2 regions of the Pseudomonas sihuiensis genome follow, and region 2 is predicted to be linked to the other one. Evidence: predicted binding sites of a transcription regulator. Region 2 holds the regulator's gene; the other holds the start of a gene.

Region 1 (6,968 bases), 650 kb from region 2:
CGTAGAGCTGCAGCGCGGCGAACAACAGTTGCAGAAGCAGGTTGGAATACAGGCGCCAGTCATAGAACAGCCAGGCGTAGAGCAACACCATCACCAGGCCGATGGGCCAGCACCAGGGGTTCTGTCTGACCGTCAGCCACACCGCGACGATGCCGAGCCCGGCAGCAACGAGTTCGAGCCAGGACATCCGGCGTCCTCAAATCAGAAAAGGGTGCAGATTGTACTGATGCCGGCGGTTCAGCACACCAGGCTGTCGGCTTGTCGATAGAGCATCAGCAGCTTGCGGGTGATGGTTTGCTGGATGTCGTCGCGCTCGAAGCTCGACAGCCGCTCTAGGCGCGCGAGTTGCAGGCGATGCAGGTGGATATAGGGCATCTGCTGGTCGAATTCGCGCAGGTCGCCCTTCATCAGCACCGGCAGGAACAGATCACCGATTTTCTTCTGGTTGCTGATGATCTGCGCCAGTGCCGGTTTGAAGGGCATGGTCTTGGGCGCAGGCCCATCGTCCTTGATCTGGGTGCTGAGTAGGAGCCCAGGTTTGCCCAGAACCTTGCCCGGCAACACGCACAGACCCGTCTTGCGGATGGCCTGGCTGTCGATGCCGTGCAGGGTGTCGTGGAAGGCATAGGGGTTGGGCAGCACCACCATCTTACGACCGAGATCGGTGGGGAAGTGCAGGCTGTAGTTGGTGTACAGCTGCCCCACCGATTCGGAATAGACGCACAGGCGATTCTCGAACAGCTTGATGAAACGCTCGGCCAGCTCGCGGCGGGCCATGCTGTCCAGGTCCCAGATCAGGTCCTGGTTCTGCGGCCGACTGAAATCGACCTCCTGATGTTGCATGCTGCTCATGCTCGACTCATACGCGGAATTGCCCAAGCAGACGATTGAGCTGGTCGGCCAGCTGTTTCAGGTGCTGGCTGGCCGCGCTCGACTGTTCGGCAGCCTCGGCGGTGTTGTGGGCCAGTGCAGCAGTCTGCGTGACGTTCTGATTGATGTCTTCCACCACGTGGGATTGCTGCAGGGTGGCGCTGGCGATCGAGGCGTTGAGCCCGGTCAGGTTGCGTAGCGATTGGGCGATCTGGGCGAGGCTCTCACCGGCCTGGCTAGCCTGTTCCACGGTCAGTTGGGAAGCGCGGCTGCTTTCGTTGATCACCTTGACGGCAGCCTCGGAGTTGCCTTGCAGGCGCTCGATCATACCTTGAATTTCAGCGGTGGACTGCTGGGTACGTTGCGCCAGAAGCCTCACTTCGTCCGCGACCACGGCGAAACCGCGGCCCTGCTCACCGGCGCGGGCAGCCTCGATGGCGGCGTTGAGGGCGAGCAGGTTGGTTTGCTCGGCGATGGAACGGATCACCTCCAGCACGCTGCCGATCTGCGTGCTCTCGCTGGCCAGTGATTGAATCACCTCGACGGCCTTGTCGATGGTGCCCGACAACTGATCGATCTGGCGCAGGCTCGCCTCGATGTTCTGCTGGCCCTGGCTGGCCTGGTCTTCGGCGGTATGCATCTCGCTGGAGGCGTGTTCGGCGTTCTTCGCTACGTCCTGTACGCCGTAGGTCACCTCGTTGACGGCGGTCGCCACCAGCTCCATCTGCTGCGCCTGTTGCTGGCTATGGCGCTGCGCTTCGCTGGAAATGTCGCCAAGCGAGCGGGCAGCCTGATCGAGCGAGCCTGCCGAATCGAGCATCTGCCGGATCACATGGCGCAGCTTTGCGGTGAAGGCGTTGAAATAGGTCGCCAGGGCAGTCAATTCGTCACGCCCGTGGGTGTCGAGGTTGCGAGTCAGGTCACCTTCGCCGCTGGAAATGCTGGCCATGGCGTCCACTGCGGCCTGCAGCGGCTGCACGATGCTGCGAGTGATCAGCACCACCAGTCCAGTCAGGAGCAGGGCGATCAGCAGACCGATGCTCATGGCTTTCACCGCCTGGGCTCGGAACTCCACCTGTACGTCATCGACATAGACGCCGGAGCCGATGATCCAGCCCCAGGGCTGGAACAGCTCGACGTAGGAGATTTTCGGTACCGGGTCAGTGGCGCCAGGTTTCGGCCAGCGGTAGTCGACCTGGCCGGCTCCCTGGCTGCGGGTGATGGCGACCATCTCGTTGAACAGCGCCTTGCCGTCCGGATCCTTGAAACCTGAAAGGTTCTGGCCCTCGAGCTTGGCATTCATCGGATGCATGAGCATGACCGGGGTCTGGTCGTTGATCCAGAAGTACTCCTGGCCGTCGTAGCGTAAACCGCGCACCACTTCCATGGCCTGCTTCTGCGCCTCTTCGCGGCTCAGGCTGCCGGCGCTTTCCAGGCTATGGAAGTGCTTGAGAATGCCGGCCGCACTCTGCACCACATGCTCGGTCTTTTCCGATTTGCCGGCGTAAAGATCGATGTGGATCTGGCGCAGCATGTAGGCGCCCTGCAAGATCAGCGTCAGAATGGCCAGCGCCAGGATCAGCCATAGACGGCGGCTGATAGGAAGACTACGTAAGCTGTTCATGGACGAATTCCTGATTGTTGTAATTGTCGGCTTCAGGGCTGCCTCGAAGGGCGCAGAGCAATACTGTCACATCGAGGCATTATTCACTCTAGTTGTCTGATAGCATTTCGGCAGCCCGGCGCAGAACCTGAATGAGCACCGGGCTAGACCGTTGCAAGGAACCTCCATGACGGTTTTGTGTCCCAGGGCCGGAGCCACGCTCCACGTTCTAAGTTTTACGCGTGGTTAATTGCCGCGCTTTGGGGGATTTGATGGATTTCTGGGTGGCCTTTCAGGCTCTGATTCTGGGCATAGTGGAAGGCTTGACCGAGTTCTTGCCGATTTCCAGCACCGGGCACCTGATCGTGGTCGGTGACTTGCTGGGCTTCAATGGCGAAAAGGCGACGGCGTTCAAGATCATCATCCAGCTCGGCGCCATCCTGGCGGTCATCTGGGAGTTTCGAGCCAAGGTGCTCGGCGTCGTCGTCGGTTTGCCCAGCGACCCGAACGCGCAGCGTTTCACCTTCAACCTGCTGCTGGCATTCATTCCTGCGGTGATTTTTGGCCTGGCCTTCGCCGATCTGATCGAGCATTGGCTGTTCAATCCGATCACAGTGGCCATGGCATTGATCATTGGCGGCATCATCATGCTCTGGGCGGAGAAGCGCGAACACGCGATCAAGGCCGAAACGGTCGACGACATGACCTGGAAGCTGGCATTGAAGGTTGGTCTTGCGCAATGTCTGGCACTGATTCCGGGTACGTCGCGTTCGGGCGCCACCATCATCGGCGGCCTGGTGTTTGGTTTGTCGCGCAAGGCCGCGACCGAGTTCTCCTTCTTTCTGGCCATGCCGACCATGGTCGCGGCTACGGTCTATTCTTTGGTCAAGTACCGCGACATCCTGCAGATGAGCGACTTGCCGATCTTCGCCATCGGTTTCGTCAGCACCTTCATCGTGGCGATGATTACCGTGCGCGCACTGCTCAAGTTCATCACCAGCCACAGTTATGCGGTGTTCGCCTGGTACCGCATTGCCTTCGGCCTGGTGATTCTCGCCACCTGGCAGCTGCACCTGATCGACTGGAGCACGGCGCAACCGTGATCGGTACCGAACGCAAGGGGCGCCTTAAAAGCTGGGATGACGCCAAGGGTTTTGGTTTCATCCAGCCGCTGAGCGGCGGTGCTGAAGTCTTCGCGCATATCTCGGCGATGCGCGGTGATCGCCGCCCGCTGCCGGGTGACGAGGTGCTGTTCATCGAAGGGCGTGACGAAAGAGGGCGGCCAAGGGCCGAGCACTTGCGCCTGGCTGGCGAGCTCAGCCTTGATCGCCAGTCGATCCGGCGCAAACCGAAAACACCCAGCACGGCGGCACCGGTAGTGCGCAAGGCTGCTGCCAAATCCACGCACCGGTCAGCGACTCAAGGCTCCATCCAGAACTTCTCCAGCAAGGCCTTGGTGCTCGCTTTGCTGTGCATCCTGCCATTGCTCGGCTGCGTGACGCTGTTCGGCAAGGGGCTCTGGTGGGTATTGCCGCTTTATCTGCTGGCCAGTCTGCTGAGTTTCCTGCAGTACTGGCTGGATAAACGCAGCGCTCAGAGCGGTGACCGGCGCACGGCGGAAAACACCCTGCATCTGGTCGAACTGGCTGGTGGTTGGCCAGGTGCGCTGATCGCTCAGCAGACATTCCGGCACAAGACGCGTAAGGCTTCCTATCAGGCTGTTTTCTGGCTGATCGTCGCAGTTCATCAACTGTTCTGGATCGATCTGCTGCTGCTCGACGGTACCTACATCGCCCGCCACATACCCTTATTCGTCCAGTAGCAGGCCGGGTTGCAGGCGCTTGGGCAGGCGGCGCACCACCAGTTGATGCGAGCGCGTCAGCAACTGGCGCAGCTCATCGTCGCCCAGCGGCGGCCGGTGGGCGCTCATACTGATCCAGTAAGCACGAGCCAGATACGGGGCAGGGCGGATGCCCGGACGGTCTACATGACCGAGAAACAGGTCGTTATCGACCTTGAAGGCCAGATCCTCGCCAAGAAAATCAAGAATGGCGAACATCTTGTTGCCAGCCACCGAGAACACCCGGTTGCTGCCCCATTTGAGGTCTTCGCGGGCGCCGGGCAGGGCGAGGCAGAAGGCGGCGATCTGATCCGGTGTCATTGGTCTTTCCCTGGTGGTACGCAGGTCAGTCTATAGAAGGCTGAAGAGCCTGCGTAGGCGCGCTCCGTTTTCGCCGGCAGGCGATCCATTGTGTCGCTGCCTGCGCGCGTTCAGGCAGATCGCCCGCAGCAGCGCCGGCAAGCCTCAGGGCCCGTTTTGGCGCCGCCCGGTTGTCTTGTAGACTCTGCCTCCCCGTGGTCATCGCTCGTCCGAGCCCCGTCGATACCCGCCATGAATGCCCGTCGCCGCCTGCGCTTCTCTCCCTGGCTGTTGCTGAGCCTGTTGCTGTGCTGGTCGACATGGGCCGGTGCCGTCCCTCTCGATGTCGCCCAGCCGAGCGAGCAGCCGCTGTCGCTAACCACCCATGCCGGAATCCTGGAGGATGCCTCGCGGGCGCTGCAGCTTTCGGACGTGCGATCAGCAGAGATGGCCGCACGTTTCCGTTATCAGGAGTCCCCCAGCGCTTCCTTCGCCCTGGGCTTCACCCGTTCGGCCTACTGGTTTCGGCTTGACGTTGGCAACTCCGGCGACCAGCCGTTGACGCGCCTGCTGGTGGTCGACAACCCGCGTATATCCCTGGTCGATGCGTACGTGCCGGACGGGCAGGGTGGCTACCGCACCTGGTTCACCGGCGCGGATCGCCCGCAGACGGGCAAGGCCTACGCCAACCGCAACTTCGTTTTCCCGCTGCACCTGCCGGCGCACGCGCAACAGGTGGTGTACCTGCGCGTCGAGTCGAGCATCGGCCTGCACGTACCGCTACAACTCTGGACGGCCGACGCGCTGCGCGGCTACGAGCGCGAAGACGATATGGCCCGCGCCGGCTACATGGGCATCGCCGTCGCGATGCTGCTGTTCAACCTGATGCTGTTCATCGCCCTGCGAGATCGCCTCTATCTGCTCTATGTGACCTTCGTGCTGATCACCGCCAGCGCCCTGACGATCAAGAACGGCATGGCCCCGGACTGGAAGCTGCTCGGCCAGACGCTCAACAGCAACGTGGTCTACTACTCGGCGGTCTCGCTGACCTTGAGCGCCATGCTGCTGTTCATGCGCGGCATGCTACAGACCGCGCGCCTGCTGCCACGGGTCGATCCTGGCTTGCGCGCGTTGATTGCTCTGTATCTGCTTTCGCCGCTGATCTATGCCTTCGCGCTGCCCCAGGTGTCGCGCGTGGCCATCGTGGTCAACCTGCTCACTGCCTTCGTCATGCTCGGCGTGGGCGTGGCCTGCGCCCTCAAGCGTCAGCGCAGCGCCTACTTCTTCCTCGCTGCCTTCGGCCTGCTGATCCTCGGCGGTGCCAGCACCAGCCTGCGCGCCATGGGCCTGTTGCCGACCAACGCCTTCACGGTCGACGGCCTGCAGCTCGGCTCGTCGCTGGAGATGCTGTTGCTGGCCTTCGCCCTGGCCGACCGCATCAACGTCATGCGTCAGGAAAAACTGCAGGCCCAGGCCAGGTTGTTGCAAACCCGGGAGCAATTGGTGGATACCCTGCAACGGTCCGAGCGCGAACTGGAGCAACGCGTCGCCGCGCGCACCGAAGAGCTGCAGGTGCTCAACAGCCGTCTGGAGACCCTGAGCCTGACCGATGCCTTGACCGGCATCGCCAATCGTCGCCACTTCGACGAGGTGCTAGACAAGGAATGGAAGCGCGCCCAGCGCGTCGGCGAGCCGTTGGCCCTGGCCGTGCTGGATGTCGACTGGTTCAAGACCTACAACGACCACTACGGCCACCCGGCTGGCGACAGCTGTCTGCAGCAGATCGCGCAAACCCTGGCCGCCACCATCAGCCGTTCTACCGATCTGGTGGCGCGCTATGGCGGCGAGGAGTTCGTCTTTCTCGCGCCGTCGACCGGGCCCGATGGGGCGCACAGCATGGCCGAGAAACTGGTCCGGGCCGTCGAGGCCCTGGCGTTGCCACATGAGCGCTCGCCTTTGGGCCACGTCAGTATCAGTGTCGGCATTGCCTCGATGCGAAACGATGGCAACAGCCCGGCACAAACGCTCGTGCAGCGGGCCGATGCGGCGCTGTATCGGGCCAAGGCACAAGGCCGTAATCGGGTGGAGTGCGGCTGAGAGAAATAAAAAAGCCCCAGAGCATCGAACCCTGGGGCTGAGGAGGGTCGGCATGGCGCCGACCGGGGAGAGTGGGTTCAGGCCTGAGGCTGCCAGCCGCCGCCGAGCGCCTTGTAGATCGCGACGATACCGCTGTAGAGCTCGACCTCAGCCGAGGCCTGGGCATCTTCGGCGGCCAGGCGCTCACGTTCGGCGTCCAGCAGCACGAGGAAATCCACCGTGCCTTCGCGATAGCGGATCGCGGCCTGATCGGCTGCA
Region 2 (6,968 bases):
CGGAGAGCTTGGCGCCATCTCGTTCACTGCGGGCGAGGAACAGCTCGACACGCTTGGCCAGTTCACGAAAGCCGTCTACTCCAATTTCACGACGCATGAAACGGCCCCACTCGACGCTCAGGCTCTGTGCCTCATTGCTCAGGTCGTTGACCAGCGGCGCACTCTGCTCCACCAGATCCATGGTCCGGTTGGCGGCCTTCTCGGTCATGGTCACGACGTAGTTCAGGCGCTCGGTAGCGTCGGCGATCTGCGACAGCTCCTGGGTATGCGGCATACGCGGATCGAGCTGAAAATTGACAATGGCGTTGTGCAGTTCACGGGTCAGTTTGCCGACCTCGTGATACAGCCCGCGATCGCGGACCTTGTTCAGCTCGTTGATCAGTTGCACCGCGGCGCCGAAATTACCTTGCTCAAGGCTATCGACCAGATCGCGGGCATTGTTTTTCAGGGTCGACTCAAGGTCACCCAGCGTGGAGTCATCATGTTCCATAGCACCCTCGCGGCTGACATCAGCCGTTGACCCGCTCGAAGATCTTCTCGATCTTTTCCTTCAACACCTGAGCGGTGAAGGGTTTGACCACGTAGCCATTCACACCGGCCTGGGCCGCCTCGATGATCTGATCGCGCTTGGCTTCAGCGGTCACCATCAGCACCGGCAGGTGCTTGAGGCGCTCGTCGGCACGTACGGCGCGCAGCAGGTCGATGCCGGTCATGCCGGGCATGTTCCAGTCGGTCACCAGAAAGTCGAAGCTACCGCTTTGCAGCATCGGCAGCGCCGAGGTGCCGTCATCGGCTTCCGCGGTGTTGGTGAAACCCAAGTCCCGCAAGAGGTTCTTGATGATCCGTCGCATCGTCGAGAAATCGTCAACGATGAGGATTTTCATGTTCTTGTCCAAGTCGACCTCCGTACAGTCCCAAACGTATTGCGCTTGCAACTACGTCCTTTAATCGTGAAACCGTTTTGCGCCTGCGAGTACGCCGCGTTCAGCCAGCACGCCATTCACTCAGCCGCGAGCGCAAACGCGCCGCGCACTGGCTGTGCAACTGGCTCACGCGTGACTCACTAACCCCCAGCACTTCACCGATTTCCTTCAAGTTCAGTTCTTCATCGTAATACAGCGCCAGCACCAGACGTTCGCGCTCCGGCAAACCGGCGATGGCATCGGCCAAGGCCGCCTGGAAGCGTTCGTCTTCGAGGTCCCGCGAAGGTTCGAGGTGAGTGTGTCCGGCGTCTTCGTGCAACCCGCCATGCTCACCGTCCTGCAACAGGTCGTCGAAACTGAACAGGCGGCTGCCCAAAGTGTCGCCAAGAATGCCGTAGTAATCCTCCAGACTCAATTGGAGTTCGGCCGCAACCTCGTGATCTTTAGCGTCCCGCCCGGTTCTTGCCTCAACGACACGAATGGCATCGCTGACCATACGGCTGTTGCGGTGCACCGAACGCGGCGCCCAATCACCCTTGCGCACCTCGTCGAGCATGGAGCCGCGAATACGGATACCGGCGAAGGTCTCGAAACTGGCACCCTTGCTGGAGTCGTATTTGCGTGAGGCTTCGAGCAGGCCGATCATGCCGGCCTGGATAAGATCATCGACCTGCACGCTGGCCGGCAGACGAGCCAGCAGGTGGTAGGCGATGCGCTTGACCAGCGGCGCATAGCGCTCGATCAGCTGGTGCTGGGAGTCCTGCGCCTGAGCCTTGTTGTACATACGAAGTCCAGAGGCTGCTGTCATACGGCCGAGTCTGCGGTCGGTTGTTGCACCAGACGCTCGACGAAAAACTCCAGATGACCACGGGGATTGGCCGGTAACGGCCAGGTATCTACCTTCTGAGCTATCGCCTTGAACGCCAGGGCGCACTTGGATCGAGGGAAGGCTTCATAGACAGCACGCTGCTTTTGCACGGCCTTGCGCACACACTCATCGTAGGGCACGGCACCGACATACTGCAGGGCGACATCGAGGAAGCGATCCGTCACCTTGGTCAGCTTAGCAAAGAGATTTCGTCCTTCCTGCGGGCTGTGGGCCATATTGGCCAGTACGCGGAAGCGGCTGATGCCGTGATCGCGATTGAGCAGTTTGATCAGCGCGTAGGCATCGGTAATCGAGGTGGGCTCATCGCAGACCACCACAAGGATCTCCTGCGCCGCACGCACGAAGCTGACCACCGCATCACCGATACCGGCAGCGGTGTCGATCACCAGCACGTCAAGATTTTCGCTGATGTCACTGAACGCCTGGATCAACCCGGCGTGCTGCATCGGCGTGAGGCTGACCATGCTCTGCGTACCGGATGCTGCCGGCACGATGCGCACGCCGCCCGGCCCCTGCAGCAGGACGTCACGCAGATCGCATTCACCCGCGATGACATCGGCCAGGGTGCGCTTGGGCGTCAGGCCCAACAGAACGTCGACGTTGGCCAAGCCAAGGTCGGCGTCCATCAGCATGACCCGACGGCCAAGATCGGCCAGGGCCATGGACAGATTGACCGACACATTGGTCTTGCCGACGCCACCCTTGCCGCCAGTCACCGCAATCACCTGTACGGGATGCATACCCATGTTCTTTCTACACCTTGTCTAACTTCGACTTGGCCCTACAGGTCGTTGGAAAGCACCTGTTGAGGCCGTTCACTCCCGCACCACGTGGCGAGAGGGTGCAACATTCTCGCTGCTTCAACCGGCTCGCTTGGCCGGATTGTGATAGAGGCCGGCGAACATCTGCGCCATGGCGTCCTCACTCGGCTCCTCGGCAGCCTGCAGCCCAACGGCACGGCTGACCAGCTGATGGCTACGCGGCACGTGCAGATCGTCCGGTATCCGCGGCCCGTCCGTCACATAGGCTACCGGCAGTTGCTGGCCTATAGCCAGACCTAAAACCTCACCCAGACTCGCAGCTTCGTCCAGTTTCGTCAGTATGCAGCCTGAAAGGCCACAACGCTTGTAACTATGGTAGGCCGCCTTGAGCACTTGGCTCTGACTTGTTGCGGCCAGTACCAGATAATTCTTCGCCTTGATGCGTGCCGAGGCCAGACTCTCCAACTGCAGACGCAGCGCCGGATCGTTGCCTGGCAGGCCAGCGGTATCGACCAACACCACGCGTTTCTTGGCCAGCGGCGCCAGAGCCTGCAGCAGAGACTGACCGGGGTCGATCTGAGTCACCGACACACCGAGGATGCGCCCCAGGGTCTTGAGCTGTTCCTGCGCGCCAATACGGAAGCTGTCCATGCTCACCAGAGCGACCTGTTGCGAGCCGTACTTAAGCACATAACGCGCAGCCAGCTTGGCCAGGGTGGTGGTCTTGCCCATGCCGGCCGGACCGACCAGCGCGATCACACCACCCTCTTCCAGCGGTTCGACCTTGGGCGTAGTGATCGCGTGAGCCAGATGCGCCAGCAACATACGCCAGGCCTGACGCGGCTCGGCCACACCGGCTACCTTGCTCAGCAGCGCCTGCGATAGCTCGGCAGACAGCCCCATACGCTGCAGGCGGCGCCACAGATTGGCCTGCTGCGGGCGACGGTTCTGCAGTTGCCCCCAGGCGATGGAACCCAGTTGTACTTCGATCAGCTCACGCAAGCCGTGCAGCTCGAAGCGCATGGCTTCCAGTGCGCGCGGGTCGACCGTAGGCGTAGCAGGTACAGGGGCCTCGACCGGGCGCTGCGGCTTGACCAGGGTCGCGGGTAGCTCGGGTGCCAGCAGCGATTCATTGGCGAACAATTGACGGTCCTTGCCGGCATCCTGCTCGGCACGCGTGGTCAGCTCCGCCTGGGCGCTGGCGATGCGCGCCTGGGTCTTGCGCAGCTCGGCTTCCAGCGCCGGGTTCGGGCGCACCGGCGCCGGCGCCTGATAATCCAGCGCAGCGGTTAGCTCGACACCACCGGCAACTCGGCGATTGCCGATGATCGAGGCATCGGCGCCCAATTCATCACGCACCAGTTTCATGGCGGTCCGCATATCGGCGGCGAAGAAGCGTTTGACCTGCATGACCCTTTACCTCAGTTCTGGCCAACCGTAGCGACTATGGTGACCTGCTTGTTGTCCGGAATTTCCTGGTAGGCCAACACGTGCATGCTGGGTACCGCCAGCCGCGCGAAGCGCGACAACATCGCCCGGACCGGTCCGGCCACCAGTAGAATCACCGGCTTGCCGAGCATTTCCTGGCGCTGCGCCGCTTCCACCAGGGAACGCTGCAGCTTCTCGGCCATGCCCGGTTCGAGGAGGATGCCATCCTCACCGCCCTGACCGGCCTTCTGCAGACTGTTGAGCAAGATCTGTTCCAACCTTGGCTCGAGGGTTATCACAGGCAGCTCCGGCTCTAGTCCCACGATGCCTTGCACGACGGCACGGGCCAGCGACACGCGCACCGCGGCGACCATCGCGGCGGGATCTTGACTCTTCGGCGCGACGTTGGCGATGGCCTCGGCGATGGTGCGGATGTCGCGCACCGGCACCTGCTCCTGGAGCAGCGCCTGCAGCACCTTGAGCAGGGTCGACAGCGATACCAGACCCGGCACCAACTCCTCGGCCAGCTTCGGCGAACTCTTGGCCAGCAATTGCATCAGCTGCTGCACTTCCTCGTGCCCCAGCAGCTCGTGGGCATGCTTGTGCAGGATCTGATTGAGGTGAGTGGCGACCACGGTACTGGCATCGACCACGGTATAGCCCAGCGACTGCGCCTGATCGCGCTGAGTGGGGTCGATCCACACGGCCTCCAGACCGAACGCCGGATCCTTGGCGGCGATGCCATTGAGCGGGCCGAACACCTGGCCGGGGTTGATCGCCAGTTCGCGATCCGGATACACCTCGGCCTCGGCCACGCTGACGCCCATGAGCGTCAAGCGGTAGGCGTTGGGCGCCAGATCGAGGTTGTCGCGAATATGCACCGAGGGCATGAGAAAGCCCATTTCCTGAGACAGCTTCTTGCGCACACCCTTGATTCGCGCCAGCAGCTGGCCACCCTGGTTGCGATCGACCAGCGGAATCAGCCGGTAACCAACCTCCAGGCCGACCATGTCCACCGGGGTGACGTCGTCCCAGCCCAGTTCCTTGACCTCCTGCGCCTTCTGCGCCGGCAGCAGCTCCTGTTGGCGCTGTACCTCCTTGACCTCCTCTTCCTTGGTCTTGCGCTGCTTGTTGGCGATCCAGTAGGCGGCGCCAGCGGCCACCAGGCCCAGGCTGATAAAAGAGAAATGCGGCATGCCGGGCACCAGACCCATGGCAATCATGATCGCCGCCGCCACCGCCAACGCCCGCGGCGAAGCGAACATCTGCCGGTTGACCTGGGCGCCCATGTCCTCGGAGCTGGAAACACGGGTCACCATCACTGCGGCGGCGGTGGACAGCAGCAGGGAGGGAATCTGCGCCACCAGGCCGTCGCCGATGGTCAGCAGGGTGTAGACCTTGCCCGCCTCGGCGAACGGCAGGCCGTGCTGCAGCACGCCGATGGCGATACCGCCGATGAGGTTGATGAACAGAATCAGCAGGCCGGCGATGGCGTCGCCGCGGACGAACTTGCTGGCACCGTCCATCGAGCCGTAGAAATCTGCCTCCTGCGCCACTTCACTGCGGCGTTTCTTGGCTTCGTTCTGATCGATCAGGCCAGCATTGAGGTCGGCGTCGATAGCCATCTGCTTGCCAGGCATGGCATCGAGGGTGAAGCGCGCGCTCACTTCGGAAATCCGTCCGGCACCCTTGGTGACCACCACGAAGTTGATGATCATGAGGATGGCGAACACCACGATACCGACCACGTAGTTACCGCCGATCACCACCTCACCGAAGGCCTGGATCACCTGCCCCGCCGCGCCGTGGCCCTCGTGGCCGTTGAGCAGCACCACGCGGGTCGAAGCCACGTTCAGCGCCAGACGCAACAACGTGGCCGCCAGCAGGATGGTAGGGAACACGGCGAAATCCAGCGGTCGCAACGCATAGATGCTGACCAGCAGCACGACGATGGACAGCGCGATGCTGAAGGTGAACAGAGTGTCGAGCAGAAACGGCGGGATCGGCAGCATGACCATGCCGAGCATGACCAGCAGCAGCAGGGGGATACCCAGGTTGCCGTGGCGCAAACCTGCAAGGTTGCTGCGTACGTCACCGATTAGCTGTGCGCGATCTACTGCCACGTCCCTACCCCAAACCATTCAATCTTTTGACGCGAAAGTGCGTCCTGAAGGGGTAATGGCAAGAAGCGTTCCATAAATGACAGGGCAGCGCCCAAGACGCACGTTACGAATCACGACGCAGATCTGGCGGGATGGGCAAATCCGGTAACGGGCCGGGGCGCTTGCCCTTGCCGGCCTGGTACTGACGCAGCTGATAGACGTAGGCCAGCACCTGCGCCACCGCCAGATAGAGACCGGCGGGGATTTCCTGATCGAGCTCGGTAGAGTAGTAAACGGCCCGCGCCAGCCCCGGTGATTCCAACACCATCACCTTGTGCTCCTGGGCGATCTCACGAATCTTCAGCGCCAGGAAGTCGCCGCCCTTGGCCAGCAACAGCGGCGCCCCTCCCTTCTCCGGGTCGTACTTGAGCGCCACGGCGAAGTGCGTCGGGTTGGTAATCACCACATCGGCCTGCGGTACGGCCTGCATCATGCGGCGTTCAGCCATTTCACGCTGCAACTGACGAATGCGTCCCTTGACCTCGGGTTTGCCCTCGGTGTCCTTGTACTCGTCGCGCACCTCCTGCTTGGTCATCTTCAGCTTCTGCTTGTGACTCCACAGCTGGAATGGCGCATCCACGGCGGCGATCAGGATCAGGCCACAGGACAGCCAAAAAGCGCTCCAGCCGACCACCTTCAGACTGTGCAGGATGGCCGGCTCGATGGGCTCATTGGCGATGGCCAGCAAATCGTCCTGATCCACCGAAAGTACCACCAGCGCCACGGCGAGGATGACCAGGAACTTGGCCAACGCTTTGAGCAACTCGACCAGCGCCTGAACCGAGAACATGCGTTTGAGCCCCGC

What was found. The regulator FliA, encoded in region 2, starts transcription of late flagellar genes. The targets are predictions, from matches to a motif close to CTAAAGTTTNNNNNNNNNNNGCCGNTAA.
Region 1: BLT86_RS05975 (methyl-accepting chemotaxis protein) is a predicted target of FliA. The motif match lies at 2,599-2,626, and genes of this name have one in related genera.

Annotation. Positions count from the first base shown of each region.
Region 1 is NZ_LT629797.1:1,257,486-1,264,453, forward strand. Features, by position in the region: gene pnuC (nicotinamide riboside transporter PnuC) at 1-187, opposite strand, end outside; gene BLT86_RS05970 (hypothetical protein) at 238-852, opposite strand; gene BLT86_RS05975 (methyl-accepting chemotaxis protein) at 860-2,494, opposite strand; gene BLT86_RS05980 (undecaprenyl-diphosphate phosphatase) at 2,746-3,576, shown strand; gene BLT86_RS05985 (DUF1294 domain-containing protein) at 3,573-4,295, shown strand; gene BLT86_RS05990 (MmcQ/YjbR family DNA-binding protein) at 4,281-4,634, opposite strand; gene BLT86_RS05995 (sensor domain-containing diguanylate cyclase) at 4,866-6,710, shown strand; gene BLT86_RS06000 (efflux transporter outer membrane subunit) at 6,788-6,968, opposite strand, start outside.
Region 2 is NZ_LT629797.1:1,908,564-1,915,531, forward strand. Features, by position in the region: gene BLT86_RS08995 (protein phosphatase CheZ) at 1-490, opposite strand, end outside; gene BLT86_RS09000 (chemotaxis response regulator CheY) at 510-884, opposite strand; gene fliA (RNA polymerase sigma factor FliA) at 985-1,731, opposite strand; gene fleN (flagellar synthesis regulator FleN) at 1,728-2,558, opposite strand; gene flhF (flagellar biosynthesis protein FlhF) at 2,673-3,983, opposite strand; gene flhA (flagellar biosynthesis protein FlhA) at 3,995-6,142, opposite strand; gene flhB (flagellar biosynthesis protein FlhB) at 6,228-6,968, opposite strand, start outside.